Regions from separate parts of the Pseudomonas sp. GW821-FHT09A09 genome, predicted to be linked through region 2. Evidence: predicted binding sites of a transcription regulator. Region 2 holds the regulator's gene; each other region holds the start of a gene.
The links. Region 2 encodes FliA, which starts transcription of late flagellar genes. Its sites were predicted from a motif close to CTAAAGTTTNNNNNNNNNNNGCCGNTAA; they were not measured.
Positions count from the first base shown of each region.

Region 1: the regulator FliA is predicted to act here: its motif matches at 1,340-1,367, upstream of AC07OV_RS11520 (methyl-accepting chemotaxis protein).
Region 3: the regulator FliA is predicted to act here: its motif matches at 1,172-1,199, upstream of AC07OV_RS29770 (methyl-accepting chemotaxis protein).
Region 4: the regulator FliA is predicted to act here: its motif matches at 848-875, upstream of AC07OV_RS16465 (flagellin N-terminal helical domain-containing protein).

Region 1 covers NZ_JBWKPU010000010.1:181,509-183,709, reverse strand. The annotation lists gene AC07OV_RS11520 (methyl-accepting chemotaxis protein) at 1-1,272, opposite strand, end outside; gene AC07OV_RS11515 (undecaprenyl-diphosphate phosphatase) at 1,482-2,201, shown strand, end outside.
Region 2 covers NZ_JBWKPU010000035.1:11,058-13,258, forward strand. The annotation lists gene fleN (flagellar synthesis regulator FleN) at 77-910, shown strand; gene fliA (RNA polymerase sigma factor FliA) at 907-1,647, shown strand; gene AC07OV_RS24650 (chemotaxis response regulator CheY) at 1,815-2,189, shown strand.
Region 3 covers NZ_JBWKPU010000063.1:3,456-5,656, reverse strand. The annotation lists gene AC07OV_RS29770 (methyl-accepting chemotaxis protein) at 1-1,058, opposite strand, end outside; gene AC07OV_RS29765 (sigma-70 family RNA polymerase sigma factor) at 1,339-1,854, shown strand; gene AC07OV_RS29760 (FecR domain-containing protein) at 1,851-2,201, shown strand, end outside.
Region 4 covers NZ_JBWKPU010000016.1:117,925-120,125, reverse strand. The annotation lists gene AC07OV_RS16470 (ketoacyl-ACP synthase III) at 1-688, shown strand, start outside; gene AC07OV_RS16465 (flagellin N-terminal helical domain-containing protein) at 956-2,201, shown strand, end outside.

The DNA.
Region 1 (2,201 bases), on a different contig from region 2:
TTGCGTGCGCTGGGCCAGCAGGCGCACTTCATCGGCCACCACGGCAAACCCCCGGCCTTGCTCGCCGGCGCGTGCCGCTTCGATGGCGGCGTTGAGGGCCAGCAGGTTGGTCTGGTCGGCAATCGAGCGGATCACTTCCAGCACGCCGCCAATCTGTGTGCTTTCGCTGGACAGGGTGCGGATCACCTCCACGGCCTGGCTGATGGTGCCCGAGAGCTGGTCGATCTGCTGCAGGCTGCCGTCGATGTTCACCTGGCCTTGCTGCGCCTGGGCCTGGGCGTCACGCATTTCGCTGGCGGCGTGCTCGGCGTTTTTCGCCACGTCCTGCACGCCGTAGGTCACTTCATTGATGGCGGTGGCCACCAGTTCCATCTGCTGCGACTGCTGCTGGCTGCGGTCATGGGCCTGGCTGGCGTTGGTGCCCAGCTCGGTGGAGGACTGCCCGAGGGCGTTGGCGCACACCTGCAACTGGCCCACCACCTGGCGCAGCTTGGCGGTGAAGCTGTTGAAGTGCCGGGACAGCTGGGTCACCTCATCATTGCCGTGGGTGTCCAGGCTGCGGGTCAGGTCGCTTTCGCCGCTGGCGATATTGCCCATGGCATTCACCGCCGCCTGCAACGGGTTGACGATGCTGCGGGCGATCACTGTCACCAGCAAGGCCATGACCAGCGCAATGCCCAGGCCAATCAGCGAGGCTTTCCACACCTGGCCCTTGAACTCGGCCTGCACGTCGTCCACGTACACACCGGAACCGATGATCCAGCCCCAGGGTTCGAACAGCTGGATGTACGAGGTTTTCTCCACCGGCGCTTCGGCACCCGGCTTCGGCCAACGATAGTTGACGATGCCGGCGCCCTTGGCCTTGGCCAGGATCACGAACTCGTTGAACACCGCAAACCCGTCCGGGTCGCGGATGGCCGAGAGGTTCTGGCCGTCCAGCTTGGGGTTGGCGGCGTGCATGATCATCACGGGGGTGAGGTCGTTGATCCAGAAGTAGTCGTCGTGGTCGTAGCGCAGGCCGCGCACGGCGCTCAACGCCTGTTTCTGCGCGGCTTCGCGGGTGAGCGCGCCGGTTTTTTCAAGGTTCTGGTAATAGGCGAGGACGCCGCTGGCCGTCTGCACCACGTGCTGGGTCTGCTGGCGCTTGGCCTGGTAGAGGTCGCCGTGGATCTGCTTGAGCATCAGCAGGCCCAGGGTCAACAGCATCAACACGGCGACGATCAGGATCAGCCAGAGACGACGGCTGATCGACATGCTGCGCAAACTGTTCATGGTCCTGTCACTCCGTGCTTTTTATAATTGTGGGTGCTGCATCGACATTTCCGGCTTGTCTGATAGGCTTTCGGCCTGCAATCGGAAAACCTGAGTACTGCCTGATTTTTCACGCAATTTTTGCACGCCGGGGTTGACTATCAACACCGGGCCTTCGGTGCGCTCGCCTCTTTGAATCATTAGAAACACGCACGACCTTTGGGAGAAACATGGACATTTGGACCGCCATACAGGCATTGATTTTGGGCGTTGTGGAAGGGCTGACCGAGTTCCTGCCGATCTCCAGCACCGGCCACCAGATCATCGTCGCCGACCTGATCGGCTTCGGCGGCGAACGCTTCGAAGCGTTCAATATCATCATCCAGCTGGGCGCGATCCTCGCCGTGGTCTGGGAATTCCGGCGCAAGATCTTCGACGTGGTCACCGGCTTGCCGACCCAGCGCAATGCCCAGCGCTTCACGGTCAACCTGATCATCGCGGTACTGCCAGCGGTGGTACTGGGGGTGATTTTTGCCGACCTGATCAAGCACTACCTGTTCAACCCGATCACCGTGGCGGCAGCCCTGGTCGTCGGCGGCGTGATCATGCTGTGGGCCGAGCGCCGCCAGCACGCGGTGCACGCCGAAACCGTGGACGACATCACCTGGAAAGACGCGATCAAGGTGGGCTTTGCCCAGTGCCTGGCGATGATCCCGGGCACCTCGCGTTCCGGCGCGACCATCATTGGCGGCCTGCTGTTCGGCCTGTCGCGCAAGACCGCCACCGAGTTCTCGTTCTTCCTGGCCATGCCGACCATGGTCGGTGCCGCCGTGTATTCGGGCTACAAGTACCGCCACCTGTTCCAGCCCGATGACCTGCCGGTGTTCGCCATCGGTTTTGTCACCTCGTTCATCTTCGCGATGATCGCGGTCAAGGCCTTGCTCAAGTTC
Region 2 (2,201 bases):
CATCGATGGTCTGCAAGCGTTTCACGCGGCCAAGCCATGTAGCCTGCGTCTAAGCAAGACAAGGTAAAGAAATAAAATGGGCAGCATGCATCCCGTACAGGTGATCGCGGTGACCGGCGGCAAAGGTGGCGTCGGGAAAACTAACGTGTCAGTGAATTTGTCCCTGGCCCTGGCAGAGCTTGGCCGTCGCGTCATGCTGCTGGATGCTGACCTGGGGTTGGCGAACGTCGACGTTCTGCTGGGGCTGACACCCAAACACACCCTCGCCGATGTGATCGAAGGCCGTTGTGAGCTGCGCGATGTGCTGCTCCAGGGCCCCGGTGGCATTCGGATCGTGCCGGCCGCCTCGGGCACCCAGAGCATGGTGCACCTGAGCCCGGCGCAGCATGCCGGCCTGATCCAGGCCTTCAGTGATATCGGCGACAACCTCGACGTGCTGGTGATCGACACCGCCGCCGGGATCGGCGAGTCCGTGGTCAGCTTCGTGCGCGCGGCGCAAGAAGTGCTGCTGGTGGTCTGCGATGAACCCACCTCGATCACCGACGCCTACGCCCTGATCAAACTGCTTAACCGTGACTACGGCATGAACCGCTTCCGCGTGCTGGCCAACATGGCCCAAAGCCCGCAGGAGGGGCGAAACCTGTTCGCCAAGTTGACCAAGGTCACGGATCGCTTCCTCGATGTCGCCTTACAATACGTCGGCGCAGTTCCTTATGACGAGTGTGTGCGCAAGGCCGTGCAAAAGCAGCGTGCGGTCTATGAAGCGTTCCCTCGTTCGAAGTGCGCACTGGCGTTCAAGGCCATTGCCCAGAAGGTCGATACCTGGCCGTTGCCCGCCAACCCGCGGGGGCATCTGGAGTTTTTCGTCGAGCGATTGGTGCATCAGACGAGCGCAGGACCCGTGCTATGACAGCGACTGGCTACAACGCGTACAAGAAGTCTGCCCGTGACAGCCAGGGCGAGTTGATCGAGCGCTACGCGCCGTTGGTCAAGCGTATCGCCTATCACCTGCTGGCACGCCTGCCGGCCAGCGTCCAGGTCGAAGACCTGATCCAGGCCGGCATGATCGGCCTGCTCGAAGTGTCGACCAAATACGACGCGAGCAAGGGTGCAAGTTTTGAGACGTATGCGGGTATCCGTATCCGTGGCGCGATGCTCGACGAAGTGCGCAAAGGCGATTGGGCACCGCGTTCGGTGCACCGCAATACGCGCATGGTCAGTGATGCAATTCGCGCAATTGAAGCAAAAACCGGTCGTGACGCTAAAGATCATGAAGTTGCGGCCGAACTCCAATTGAGTCTCGATGATTACTACGGGATTTTGAACGATACCTTGGGCAGCCGCCTGTTCAGTTTCGACGACCTGTTGCAGGACGGCGAACACGAAGGGCTGCACGAGGACGGCGCGAGTGCACATCTCGAGCCGTCGCGTGACCTGGAAGATGAACGCTTCCAGGGCGCGTTGGCGGACGCGATCGCCAATTTGCCGGAGCGTGAGCGACTGGTGTTGGCGCTGTACTACGACGAAGAGCTGAACCTCAAGGAAATCGGTGAGGTCCTGGGGGTCAGCGAGTCGCGTGTCAGCCAGCTGCATAGCCAGTGCGCAGCCCGCTTGCGGGGGCGATTGGGAGAGTGGCGAGCGCGCTGACAGGCAGTGTGGGGACACTGCAGACGCTACCGTGAAAGCCCACGCTTTCGCGGGTTCGTACCGTGGTGCCCTGGGCAGTCCTTTTTGTGTAACGCCTGTTGATTGAAATGGCGCGTCCAGGTGCTGGGCGCGTTTAAGACTGCTTGGAGGTCGAATTGGACAAGAACATGAAAATCCTCATCGTTGATGACTTCTCAACGATGCGGCGGATCATAAAAAACCTGTTGCGTGATCTTGGGTTCACAAACACGGTCGAGGCGGATGACGGCATTACGGCGATTCCGATCCTCAACAGCGGGAGCATCGACTTTCTGGTAACCGACTGGAACATGCCGGGCATGACCGGTATCGATTTGCTGCGCCACGTGCGTGCTGATGAAAAACTGCGCAGCCTGCCTGTGCTGATGGTGACCGCCGAAGCCAAGCGTGAGCAGATCATCGAAGCCGCCCAAGCCGGGGTAAACGGTTACGTGGTCAAGCCATTCACTGCGCTGGCCTTGAAAGAGAAGATCGAGAAAATCTTCGAACGCATCGGTCATTGATGCTGCCACGGG
Region 3 (2,201 bases), on a different contig from region 2:
GAGGACACTTCAGAGATGGAGGCGTGAATACGCTCGACGAATTGGTTGAACGCACTGCCCACTTCGCCGAACTCGTCCTTGCTGGTGACATCCAGGCGGCGGGTGAGGTCGCCTTCGCCCTGGGCAATGTCCTGCATGGCCACGCCCATGGTGGTCAATGGCCGCAGCAGCACTTGAATCAGCAGGCTCAAAAGCACGGCAATCACCACCACAGCGATCAACATGGCAATCAATGCAGAAGTACGGAATTTGCCCAGCGGCGCGTAGGCTTTGTCTTTATCGATCGACAGGCCGATGTACCAATCTGCACCCGGCAAACCGCTGATAGGGGTGAACGACAGGATGCGATCCTGGCCGTTGAGGACGACGTCCTGGTTGACCTTCTCGATTCGCAGGCTCGTGCCCGGGTAGATATCCTTGAGGTTCTTCATCACCTGATCCTGGTCAGGGCTGACGATGACCTGGCCGTCCGCGCTGACCAGGAATGCGTGGCCGATGCCGCCGAAGTCGACCGAGTTGATGATCTTCACCAAGGTCTGCAGGCTGAGGTCGCCCCCCACCACACCCAACAACTCACCGTTCTTTTTCACCGGCATGGCGATGGTGACGATCTGCCCGCCCACTGCGGCCATGTAAGGCGGAGTGAGCATGGTTTTATCAGCCGCTACAGCCTGTTTGTACCAGGGGCGCTGACGAGGGTCGTAACCATCGGGCATCTTGGCGTCAGGGCGCTGTGTGAACACGCCATTGGTTTGACCGACGTAGGTGAACTGGAAGTTCGAGGTAAATGCAGGCTGATCGACCAACCCGGGGAGGTCAGCACCACTGCCTTGGTGGGCAACGTTCTGCGCCAGGCTTTCGAGTACCAGGATCCGGCCGCTGAGCCAGTTCTGCACGCTGCTGGCGGTGAGTTCACCGGATTGCTGGATGGACGATTCCAGGTTTTGCTTGATGGTGCTGCGTTGCAGGTAGTCGTTGTAGAGCGTGAATAACGCGAAGGCCAGAACCACGACGCCTGACGCGGCCAACAGAATTTTATGACTGAACTTGAGATTCATTTCATCGACTTCTTTTGCCAAAGGGGGGTGAGCGTGCCGAGTGGAACATTCCATGTAACGGTATAGGCGGATTCTCGGACCGCTCTATTTCGGTGCACGCATGGCTCATCAGGCTTTCGGCCAAGCGTCGGCAAATCTTAGAAATTTGTGAGAGGCATCCTCTTTTGGCGTAGGAAACCGACAAGCGGTAGCGCTGCACGCTTCAGAGATTGCAAAATCTTTCAGCCTTCCAGACAATGCGACTAATTATCATTTGTGACGTTTGGCCGGGCCTGTGTGAATGCCGTCTTCTGAATACATCCCGTGTGAAAGTGTTGTGCAGACGCTGTACAGCACCCACCACAATTGGCTCAACACCTGGTTGCGCAGCCGCCTGGGAAATGCCGCCGATGCCGCAGACCTGGCGCAGGACACCTTTGTGCGCCTGCTGCAGAAAACCGAACGCTTCGAACTGAAGGCACCTCGCGCATTTCTACGCACCATCGCCCGGGGCTTGGTGATTGATCACTGGCGCCGTGAAGAAATAGAACGTGCTTATCTTGAGTCCATCGCACATCTACCGGAGGCATTGGCACCGAGCGCTGAAGCCCGTGCGCTGGTGCTGGAGTTGCTGGAGGAAATCGCCCTGCTTCTGGAAGGTCTGAAGCCTAAAGTGCGTAAGGCGTTTCTATTGGCTCAGTGCGATGGGTTGGCGTATGCACAAATTGCGCAGCAAATGGGCGTATCGCTGCGATCCGTGGAGCGCTATGTCGCGCAAGGGCTCTATCACTGTTACGTCCTGCGGTATGGCGCATGAATGCTTCCCGGCACGACCCTGACTCCCAGGTCGTCAAACAAGCCATCAACTGGGCGCTGCGCCTGCGTAACAATCGCGCCAATGTGCGCCTGCGTGCGCAATGTGAACACTGGCGTGAGGCCCATACTGATCACGAGTTGGCCTGGCAACGGGTGCAGGCGCTGCAGCAGGAATTGAACAGTCGACTGACGGCGATCCCCGGCGCACATGTGGCGTTGGAAAACAGCGCGCAGGGGCTCGATCGCCGGCAGGCGCTGAAGGTGTTGTCCGGCATTGTATTGGTGGGTTCGGCAGGCTGGATCAGCAGAGACCTGGTGGGTTGGCAACGCTGGACGGCCGACTTCGCC
Region 4 (2,201 bases), on a different contig from region 2:
GAACGGTGATGAAGAAGGCTTGCCGCATACCGCCGCCATCGTTCAGGACAAATTGGGCCTGCCGACCCACGTGGCCGCGTTCGACATCTCCCTGGGCTGCTCCGGCTACGTCTACGGGATCTACGCGATGAAGGGCTTCATGGAAGCCACCGGCCTGAAAAACGGCCTACTGATCACCGCAGACCCGTACTCCAAGATCGTCGACCCGGAAGACCGCAACACCACCATGCTCTTTGGCGATGCCGCCACCGCCACTTGGATGGGCGAAGACGCGCCGTGGTTGCTTGGCAAGTCGAAGTTCGGCACCGACGGTTCCGGCGCGCCGCACTTGAAGGTCAGCGATGGCGTGTTTTTCATGAACGGCCGCCAGGTGTTCAACTTTGCCTTGCTCAAGGTGCCGGCACATTTGCACGAGCTGCTCAATGAGTCGGACCTCAAGGCTGACCAGATCGACGCGTTCTGCATCCACCAGGGCAGTGCGGCGATTGTCGACGCCGTGGCCCGGCGTTTCGAAGAGGCGCCGGTGGAGAAGTTCATCAAGGACATGGTCGAGACCGGCAACACCGTGTCGTCGAGCATTCCACTGCTGCTGGAAAAGCACATGATGGACGCCGACTGGAAGCGTGTGGCTATCAGCGGATTTGGCGTGGGCCTGTCGTGGGGCTCGGCGATTCTCTATCGTCCGTGATGCCCAAAGAGTGACGCACACAAAAACGCCCATGATTGAAAAATCATGGGCGTTTTTTATTTGGCGCCAGAAAACCCAGCAATTGCGGGGGTTTGGGCTATCGTAAATGCTTGAATTAAAAGGGGTGGCACGGTGCTAGTAAAAATATTCAAAAAAGTCCTCAAGCAACGTGCATTCACGACGATAACTATTACGAAGGTTCTCTAGGCCACACCCGGCGGTTGCCAGGGCCGGAAGCCGCAGTACACCACCCACGAGGATTTCGTCATGGCATTAACAGTAAACACTAACCTTGCTTCGTTGACCGTTCAGAACAACCTGAACAAGGCCTCCGGCGCACTGCAAACTTCCATGCAGCGTCTGTCTTCCGGCCTGCGTATCAACAGCGCCAAAGACGATGCGGCCGGCCTGCAAATCTCCAACCGTCTGACCAGCCAGATCAACGGCCTGGGCGTTGCGATCAAAAACGCCAACGACGGTAGCTCGATTGCTCAGACCGCTGAAGGCGCAATGCAGCAGTCCACCAACATCCTGCAAAGCATGCGTACCCTGGCTCTGCAATCGGCTAACGGCTCGCCAAGCGCTGAAGACCGTAAGTCGAACCAGGCTCAATACGCAGCACTGACTGCTGAATTGACTCGTATCGCTACCACCACCACCTTCGGTGGCAAGAACCTGCTGGACGGTTCTTTCGGTACTACTTCCTTCCAGGTCGGCGCCAACGCCAACCAGACTATCGACATGAGCATCGGTAACGTTGCAGCCAACAACATTGGTTCGCAGCAACTGAAGAGCCAAGGCATTGCTCCAAGCGCAACTGGCGTTGCTGGCGGCGCGATCGCTGTTACCGGTGGCGGCCAGTCGAAAAACCTGACCATCGCTGCTGGCGCTTCGGCCAAGCAAATCGCTGCTCAGATGAACGGCGCTGTAGGCGGCCTGGCTGCGACTGCCAGCACCGTTGCCCAGTTCACTGTTGACTCCGCTGCCATTGCTGGTGCAACCCCTGCCAGCGCCAACTTCACCCTGGCAGTCGGCGGCGGTACCGCTGTGCAGTTCACTGGCGTGACCAGCACTTCCGACCTGGCTGACCAACTGAAGTCCAACGCTGCCAAGCTGGGCATCACCGTTAACTACGATTCGACCACTCAAGCGCTGTCGGTCAAGTCCGACACCGGTGAGAACCTGACCTTCAACGCTGGCGATCCAGGCGCTGTAGCCGGTATCAAGGTTGCTACCCAGGACGGTTCCGGTAACTTCGGTACTGCTGTTGCCCTGGCCAACACCGCGATCATCGCAACTGGTGCAGTGTCCCTGAACTCCTCCAGCAGCTACTCCCTGAGCGGCGCCGGTGTGACTGGCCTGTTCGCAGCGACTGGTACTGCTGCCAACTCCACCAAAACCACCGTTAACAACACCGACATCACCACTGCTGCCAACGCACAGAACTCGATCGACGTGATCACTCAAGCGATCTCCGACATCGACTCCCAGCGTGCTGGTCTGGGTGCTGTTC